Regions from separate parts of the Clostridium septicum genome, predicted to be linked through region 2. Evidence: riboswitches for the same ligand, from Rfam matches in the RefSeq annotation. Region 2 holds a riboswitch; each other region holds the start of a gene.
The links. A riboswitch is a leader RNA that binds a small molecule or an ion and turns the genes downstream of it on or off. The one in region 2 is predicted to bind magnesium.
Positions count from the first base shown of each region.

Region 1: it holds a riboswitch for magnesium, as region 2 does, so the genes downstream of both, mgtE (magnesium transporter) here and CP523_RS03395 (P-type ATPase actuator domain-containing protein) in region 2, are expected to answer to the same signal.
Region 3: it holds a riboswitch for magnesium, as region 2 does, so the genes downstream of both, mgtA (magnesium-translocating P-type ATPase) here and CP523_RS03395 (P-type ATPase actuator domain-containing protein) in region 2, are expected to answer to the same signal.

Region 1 covers NZ_CP023671.1:3,124,965-3,128,257, reverse strand. Annotated here, with positions in the region: gene mgtE (magnesium transporter) at 19-1,362, opposite strand; M-box (ykoK) riboswitch at 1,535-1,694, opposite strand; gene CP523_RS14400 (DNA topoisomerase III) at 1,746-3,293, opposite strand, start outside.
Region 2 covers NZ_CP023671.1:751,128-754,420, forward strand. Annotated here, with positions in the region: gene CP523_RS03385 (MATE family efflux transporter) at 1-126, shown strand, start outside; gene CP523_RS03390 (glycerophosphodiester phosphodiesterase) at 222-938, opposite strand; gene CP523_RS03395 (P-type ATPase actuator domain-containing protein) at 965-1,567, opposite strand; M-box (ykoK) riboswitch at 1,895-2,056, opposite strand; partial or broken gene CP523_RS03400 (SUV3 family DEAD/DEAH box RNA helicase) at 2,105-3,293, opposite strand, start outside.
Region 3 covers NZ_CP023671.1:2,956,326-2,959,618, reverse strand. Annotated here, with positions in the region: gene mgtA (magnesium-translocating P-type ATPase) at 1-1,239, opposite strand, end outside; M-box (ykoK) riboswitch at 1,591-1,752, opposite strand; gene CP523_RS13670 (GGGtGRT protein) at 1,888-2,889, opposite strand; gene CP523_RS13665 (iron-sulfur cluster assembly scaffold protein) at 2,912-3,293, opposite strand, start outside.

The sequences.
Region 1 (3,293 bases), 1.0 Mb from region 2:
ATGTAAATTGTATAATATTTACATTAAATAACCAATAAATACTGTTGCTAAGCCTAGGAAGAAGAAAAATCCTAATACATCTGTAAATGTAGTAACAAACACTGATGATGCTAAGGCTGGGTCTACTTTAAGTTTCTTTAATATAACAGGTACTAGGAAACCTGAAATAGTTGCAATAATCATATTTAAAAGCATGGCAATTCCTATTACAACTCCAAATATAACTTTTCCTTCCCATATATATCCTAGAATTGCAATTAACAATCCTATTACTAGTCCAGTAATAACACCAATTCCAATTTCTTTAAATAAAACACGTTTTACATTTTTATAATTTAACTCTCCTAAAGCTAATCCTCTAACTATTATTGTTAAAGTTTGAGTACCAGCATTTCCTCCCATACCTGCAACTATAGGCATAAATGTTGCTAATGAAACAACTTTTTCAATAGTTCCTTCAAATATTCCAACTATTGAAGAAGCTAGTATAGCAGTTAAAAGATTTATAAATAACCATGGCAATCTACTTTTAACAGATTCTGATAATGTTCCATTAATTTTTTCACCTTCTGCTACGCCTCCAAGACGATGAATATCTTCTGTATTTTCATCCCTTAAAATTTGCATTACATCATCTACTGTTACTATACCTAAAAGTCTATTAAAAGTATCTACAACTGGAATTGTTAAATAACCATATTTTTCAAATATATGTCCAACTTCTTCTTGATCCATATCATAAGGAATACTTACTAAATTTTCTTGAACTATATCTGAAATTAAAGTGTCAAAATTACTAGTAACTATATCTCTTAGTGAAACTACACCTTTTAACTTATCTAAAGAATCAATTACATATAAATCATATATATTTTCTGCTTCTTTAGATGTTTCTTGCAAATATTTTAAAGTTTCTCTAACTGTCATATTATCTTTTACTGATATAAACTCTGTAGCCATTATACCTGCAGCTGTATCTGGATCATAGCTTAAAAGTTGGCGAACCATTCTTGCATCTTCTGCTGTCATTTTAGCTAAAATTTTATTTGCTTGACTTTCATCTAATATTCCAAGTAAATCAGTTAATTCATCTGATGACATTTCTTCAACAATATTTTTCTGCTTATTTTCTGAAAATTCCATAAGTATATGATATTTTTCTTCTGCATCAGCTTCATCTATAATAGATGCTATAAATTTCTCTGATAATCTATTTAATATATCTTTTCTTTCATCTATATTTTCTCTTAATACATCTAGTATATCTACTGGATGAGCACCTTCTATATATTTCATAACCTTATCTTGAGGTGCATGTAATAAAAATCTTCTTAATTCATTCTTATTCATTTCTAATTTCATAACTTTTCCCCTTTTTAGTATAGGGATATTAAATTATACGTGGTATAAATAGATTCTCCCCAATATTTAATTGTCTTTAAAATTTTCCCCAGATACGAATCCATTAATACCACCTCCTTAGAAATTCAAATAAAAAAAGACTTTTTGCTCTACACAAAAAGTCTTGTAACTTCTTTTTAACTCGTAGAGCTTTAGCACTATAAAGCGTAGACAAAATGTCAGTTACATTAAAAATCACCTTAGCGATGATTTCTGTTAACCCATTGGAATCTCTAGATTTTTCTGGGCAGCAACATATTTCCTTATAGGAGCCTCACCTAACAATTTTTATTTTATTGACTAACTAATCTTACACAACTAAATATAATATGTCAATATATTTTTTACTTTAAATTTTTTAAAAGATCTGCAAATGGATTATTTATATCCTCTTCTGCTTCCTTCTTCATTTTTCTCATTATATTATTAACTTCTCTTTTATTCATTTTATCTGATTTTTTATCAAATCGCTTATTAAATACTGATGCCTTTTCTCTAAACGTGCAATTAGTATTTGGACATACATATATTTGACCGTCTCCATGTCCTCTAAGTTCTAATTTCTTTTTACATTCAGGACATCTTGCATTAGTATTTCTACTTACACTTTCTCTATATCCACACTCTCTATCTTGGCAGACATTCATTATTCCATTTTTCCCTTTTACTTCAAGAAGGTATTTACCGCAATTTGGACATTTCTTTCCTGTTTTATTATCATGAACAAATTTGCTATTAGCTATTTTTACATCTTCAACTAAAGCTTTTGAATAATTTCTCATTTCTTTTATAAATTGATATGAATCAGCTTTTCCCTTACTTATTTCATCTAATCTTTTTTCCCATTTAGCTGTTAATAATGGTGATTTTAAGTCATTTGGAACTAATTCTATCAATTGCTTTCCTTTTGAAGTTGGATATATCTCCTTTCCTCTTTTCTCTATAACAAAAGAATTAAATAGCTTTTCTATTATGTCAGCTCTTGTTGCAACTGTTCCAAGTCCCCCTGTTTCGTTTAATGTTTTAGCTGAGGCTTTATCTACATTAACATACTTTTGTGGATTTTCCATTGCTGAAAGTAATGTAGCTTCATTAAATCTAGATGGTGCTGTTGTAAAGTTCTTTTTAACTTCTACATTTTTAATTTTTAAAACTTCTCCTTTATTTATAACAGGAAGAGTTTGCTCTTTTATATCATCTGAAGATTCATCTTCATCTACTTTATCATAAAGTCTCTTCCATCCCTTATCCTTTTCTACCTTTCCTTTAGCTAAAAGTCTTTCTCCATTAGCTTCACCTTCTAAAGTAGTTTCCACATAAACATAAGCTGACATAAGGTGGCTTAAAAATCTTTTTACTACTAATTCATAAACCTTTCTTTCTTCTGAGCTTAAAAGAGCTAAGTTTCCTCTTTCTTCTGTTGGAATTATAGCATGGTGATCAGACACTTTTGAATTATCTACAAAACTCTTATTTCCTTTGATATCTTTCTTTAAAAGATTTTCACAAATTCCTCTATATTCTCCAATCCCTACTGCTTTTATTCTATCTTTTAAGGTTCCTACTATATCTGTTGTAATATATCTTGAATCTGTTCTTGGATATGTTAAAACCTTATAATTTTCATATAACCTTTGCATTACATTTAAAGTTTGTTTTGCAGAAAATCCCCAAAGTCTATTACAATCTCTTTGAAGTTCTGTTAAATCATAAAGTGGTTTAGGATAAACTTTTTTATCCTTGCTATTAACATTTACTATATTTACATCTGCATCTTTAAGTTTAGCTTCAACCTTTTTACTAAATTCTAAGTCGAAAATTCTTCCATTATTATCTTTATTAACCCACGTAAATTTACATTTATCTGTTTTTACATTTATAGTATTATATTC
Region 2 (3,293 bases):
ATTGTTTTAATTGCTATGACCTCTTTATTTGGTGAAAAAGGAATTTGGATTTCTACTTTAATTTCTGAATTATTATGTTTAATAATTTCAATAACATTACTTTATAAAAACAAATTATCTTTTTAAAAAACATTTGATAAAACCATTTGATATATAAATTATATTTTTAACAAACTGAAAAGGATTATCGTACGATAATCCTTTTATATTTAAAGTCTAAATTATTTTCTTAATTCATATTTTAACTCATTTAATAACTCAATTTCATTGGTTATAATACTTGTAACACCAAACTCAATTGCCTTTTTCATATCTATTTTATTATTTATAGTGTACGGATTGACTTTAATATAATTTTCCTTTAACTCATTCATTATATTCTCATCAAATATAGAATAATAATACGGATGATAACACTCACACTTTATATTTTTCAAATATTCATGAACATTTACAAGTGTTGTTTCAGTTAATGCTCCTGTAATTATATTTTTATTTAATGCCTTAACCTTTAATAAACTGTAATGATTAAATGAAGATATAATTACTCTATTTTCAATATTATATTTTCTTATTAAATCTAAAACTATTTCCTCCAACCCATGATATTTTATTATACTATTTTTAAGTTCTATATTTAACACTTTTAAACTAGAATCTTTAAATAATATTATTAATTCCTCTAAAGTTGGAATTTCATGATTATTTTTACTTCTAAAAGACTTTAATTCATTTAAAGAATAATCCTTAACAAACCCTTTTCCATTCATAGTTCTCTCTAAAGTTTCATCATGAATTATAACTGGAATACCATCCTTTGATAACTGCACATCGGTTTCAATACCATCTGCTCCAAACTCTATAGCCTTTTTAAAAGCTATCATTGTATTTTCATCATATTTTCCACTATATCCTCTGTGAGAAATATTTAAAATCATTTCATATCCTTCTCTCTATAATAAAATTATGCCTCTAATAATTTTATCATATCTTTTATCCTAATTATTCCCTTTTTATTTTTTCTTTTTATTATAAAGTTAGATAGAGATTTATTTTTTGAATAGTAAGTGTTATTTCCAATTGCTATTACTATACCTAAAGCTGTTCCTTTTACAATTTCTGTTCCCTTCAAACATATATTATCTAATTCTGTTATTTTTTTATTTAGGTAATAATCTCCCCGTATATTCTCATGTTTCTTTACTAAAGTATCTCTTCCTGTTAACGTATACTCACTAATATATAAATTGTTACAATGTATAATTCTAACATCTGCTGGTACATATTCACCTATATTTAAATGTATTACATCTCCAATAGTTAAATATTCTACTGATACCAATATCTCTGCACCTTCTCTTGTTACTTTATAGTACTTTTTTTCTTTTATTTCTTTTAAGGAATTTTCTATTTTATTTTCTCCATATTTTTTTCTTCTTAATTCTGCTTCTTCATTACTAATTCCTCTTATACTAGTTTTCAAAATCCTATATACGTCATTTATATTTATTTTGCTAAACCTAATTAATTTATCTATTGATATATTGCTATTTCTTCCGTTAACCATACCCATACCTCCCAAATTACAATAGTAAATAAATATAACTTTTAACATTACTTTATTAAACCATTTTAGAGATTATCTTAGATTATACTTAAGAAATAGTAGATGCTATAAAGATTAAAGGTTCTAGAAATTTAGGCTAGGAATTTTCTACCTTGGAAGAATAGACCTTACTTCCATTTCTTTGATGAACTATATATTTTAAACGCTCTCCACTATCACTCTCTAAAATGTACTCTGGTTCCATTCTTCCACCTCCAAAAATATATTTCTTTATAAAAAATAAACCCTTGTTTGTACTTGAACAAACAAGGGTATTATTTAACTAATAAATACACTTTCTCGTTCAAGTTTTAGCTCTTTAAGGCAATGAAATTGAATTAAATTAAACCTTCTTTGTTCGGTAAAATTTGCTAACCAGCTTAGAGTGTTTCCACTCTTTCACGGTATCAATCCGTATCCTTAAAGTAACCTCACCTACCGAGGATTATTTTATTTATAGTTTATTATATTTAAAATTGTTAAATTTGTGACTATTTCTTAAATCCTTAATAATATTTTGTTAATCTCATCACTTACCTGTAATCTCTCTTTATATATCCAGTTTACATCAAAATCTAAACCAAATATTTTACAAAAAGAATAATACATATTTATTCTTTGATAATAACATTCTAATTCATCTAAATTTCCCTTATAACATTGTGGTTTTGTAATAGTTTTATTTTTAATTACAAATAATTCTTCTACATAATCTAAAAATGTGTCCATAAGTTCATTTTTTGAAACATCAAAAGGTACCTTTAATAACTCCCATTGAATACTTTCTTTAAGCTTATATCTTTTAATATTTTCTAAGATTATTAGATATTCATTTATATCCATTTTTCTATAAAAATCAACCTTTTCCTCTCTAGTTGCCCATAAGGCCAGCTTTTCATTTAAAGGTAGTCCCTGTACTTTTAAAATAGCTTCAGATGGACCTACTACAGCCTCTTTTATTACTCTATCATTTTCTTGTAGCTTTTCTTTGATAAATTTTTGATTATCTCTAACTGTAGCAACATAGCCTACTTCATATATTCCTTTTCTTCCTGCTCTACCTGCAACCTGTTTAACTTCCTGTGATGTTAAAGGTCTTATTTCTTCTCCATCAAACTTTTGCAAATCTAGAAATATTATTCTTTTTATTGGAAGATTTACACCCATTCCAATAGCATCCGTTGTAATTAATATTTTATTCTCTTTATTTATAAATTGATCATATTGCTTTCTTCTAACCTCTGGAGGTAAATCTCCATATATTATACTTGCTTTTATTCCCAAATTAGAATACTGCTCTGCTAAACTTAAAACCTTCTTTTTAGAAAATACAACTATTGCATCTCCTGCGTCTGCCTCAACATTATTAAAGTTTCTATTTTCAACTTCTAAAGGTATATTTCTTTTATACTCCTTAAATTCATAATCATCGCCACAATCCTCTATTATCTTTTCTAGTATTTCCTTTGCATTTAATGCTCCACAAATATGAATTTCATTACATCTTAATCCTAATAATGCTCTACTCCAAGCTGCTCCCCTTTGTGAATCATCAATCATTTGAATTTCATCGATTATAGCAATATCATACTCCTCATTTAAATTTACCTTTTCTATTGTACATGATATATGAGTAGCATTATTATTAATTAATTCTTCTTCTCCGGTTAATAAATTACATACTACT
Region 3 (3,293 bases), 1.2 Mb from region 2:
TACCTTTTCAAATTTCTTTTCATTATTATCACAGCCTAATTTCTTTCCAAATTCTAGGATTGCTACATCCATTAAATTTCTTAATCCTGTTTGATAATAGCTATTTAAATATGCATACCTTAATACTCTTAAATCTTCTTCTCCATTTACATTTAAATGCCTTTCAACTACTATTTTATCTAAAGTCAAAGTACCAGTTTTATCAGTACATAAAATATCCATAGCACCAAAATTTTGAATTGCATCTAATTTTTTAACTACAGTTTTCTTTTTTGCCATTGTAACTGCACCTTTTGCTAAATTAGTAGTAACAATCATAGGAAGCATTTCAGGTGTAAGACCTACTGCTATTGAAATTGCAAATAAGAAAGCTTGTAACCAATTACCTTTAGTTAAGCCATTAATTACAAAAACTATAGGTACCATTATCATCATAAATTTTATAAGGAGCATACTCACCTTTGTTACACCTTTTTCAAAACTTGTACTCTCTTCCTTGTTTACTATTTCATTTGCTATACTTCCAAAGTACGTATTATTACCTGTAGCTAAAACAATACCTATAGCACTTCCACTAATTATATTGGTTCCTAACAATAAAATATTATCTAAATCAGATAAAGCTATTCCCCTATCTCTTTCCCTTAAAATTGTAAACTTTTCTACTGGTTCTGATTCACCTGTTAAACTTGATTGACTAACAAAAAGATCTTTACATGAAATAATTCTCATATCGGCTGGAATCATATCCCCTGCTGAAAGATAAACTATATCTCCAGGAACAATATTAATCATATCTATTTCTTTTACTTCTTTATTCTTTCTTTTAACTGCTACTGTTGTTTTTACCATAGCCTTTAGTTTACTAGTGGCTTCCTCTGATTTACGTTCTTGAAAAAACTTTAAAATCGCACTTATAGTTACCATTGTTATTATAACTATAACTGCTTTAAAGCTTCTTTCATCTTTAGTTGCTATAATAACATCAGTAAAAATTGAAACTATAGCTAATGTTATCAATACTAAGTTAAAAGGATTTATAAAAGATTTTAAAAGTTCTGCATACCAAAGCTTTCTCTTTTGGTGAATAACTTCATTATATCCATATTTATTAATTCTATTTTTTACTTCTTCATTTGAAATTCCTTCTATATTTGTATTTAAAATATCATATAGAGTTTTATTACTCATCTTTCCATATTTAATTAAATTATTTGTTAATATTTTTTCTTTTAACATTTCTAGACCTCCATTACTAAATATTTTTAAATTCTTAAAAAAAGACAACAGTAAATAAAGCTAAAAAATTATCTTTTTTAACTAAAAACATAAGAAATTTAAAATTGGAATTATAGTAACTTTGGTAATAAAAATAATTTAGACATGAAAATAGAAATGTTTATTCGATGTGAAAAAGATTGATCTCCTATACTCTAAATCATCACTATCTTCAGATTTAAACTTCTTATTATTACCCGTGCTGCTATTTCCAGATTCCATTCTTTTTCACCTCCTAAATTTAATAAATAATATTAAAAATAAAAAAAACCCTGTCAAACTCAAACTTGACAAAGGTATAATACACTTATTACTTATACTTTCTCGTTCGAGTTTTAGCTCTGCAAGGCAATGTAATCGCATTAAGTTAAACCTTCTTTGTTCGGCAAAACCTGCTAACCAGTGAAAGATGTTTCCATCCTTTTACGGCAGCGACCCGTATCCTTGTAGTAACCTCACCTACCGAGGCCTATTTACTTTTACAATATTATACTATTCTTTACTTTCAAAAATGTCAATACTTTTTTAAATATTATAAATAATTAATAAAAAAAAAAAAAAATAGTACACATAATTTAAATATTATGTGTACTATAAATAAAAATTATATTACTTGCTCATTGCTTCTTCTATAGCAACTGAAACTGCAACTGTAGCTCCAACCATTGGGTTATTACCCATTCCGATAAGACCCATCATTTCAACGTGAGCTGGAACTGATGATGATCCTGCGAATTGTGCATCTGAGTGCATTCTTCCCATAGTATCAGTCATACCGTATGAAGCAGGACCTGCTGCCATGTTATCTGGATGAAGAGTTCTTCCAGTACCACCACCTGATGCAACTGAGAAGTACTTCTTACCTTGTTCTACGCATTCCTTCTTATATGTTCCAGCAACTGGATGTTGGAATCTTGTAGGGTTAGTTGAGTTACCAGTAATTGATACGTCAACTCCTTCGTGATGCATTATAGCAACACCTTCTCTAACGTCATCTGAACCGTAGCACTTAACTGCAGCTCTTGGTCCGTTTGAGTATGCTTTTTCTTTAACTATTTCTAATTTACCAGTCATGTAATCAAACTTAGTTTGAACATAAGTAAATCCGTTAATTCTTGAAATTATATAAGCAGCATCTTTTCCAAGACCGTTTAATATAACTCTTAAAGGTTCTTTTCTTACTTTGTTAGCTTTTTCAGCTATCTTTATAGCACCTTCAGCAGCAGCGAAGCTTTCGTGTCCTGCTAAGAATGCGAAGCATTTAGTTTCTTCTCTTAAAAGCATAGCTCCTAAGTTTCCGTGTCCTAAACCAACTTTTCTATCATCAGCAACTGATCCTGGGATACAGAATGCTTGTAGTCCTTCTCCTAGAGCTTCAGCAGCATCAGCAGCCTTTACACAGCCCTTCTTTATAGCTATAGCAGCACCTAAAGTGTAAGCCCACATAGCGTTTTCGAATGCGATTGGTTGAGTTGACTTAACGATATCATAAACGTTGATTCCCTTTTCGTCACATACAGCCTTAGCATCTTCTATTTTTTCCATTCCGTATTTCTTTAATACTGGAGTAATTTGGTTAATTCTTCTTTCATAACTTTCAAATAATGCCATGTTTCTATTCCTCCTTACAATATTATTTGTGTCTTGGATCTATAACTGTAACAGCGTCATCAAATCTTCCGTATTGTCCTGTAGCTTTAACTAAAGCTTCATTAGCATCCATTCCCTTAGCAATCATTTCCATCATCTTTCCTAAGTGAACAAATTTGTAACCGATGATTTCTCCATCAGCATCTAAAGCTGTTTCAGTTACATAACCTTCTGCCATTTCTAAGTATCTTGGTCCCTTAGCAACTGTTCCGTACATAGTACCAACTTGAGATCTTAATCCTTTTCCTAAGTCTTCAAGTCCAGCTCCTATTGGTAATCCACCTTCTGAGAAAGCAGTTTGAGTTCTTCCATAAACTATTTGTAAGAATAATTCTCTCATAGCTGTGTTTATAGCATCACAAACT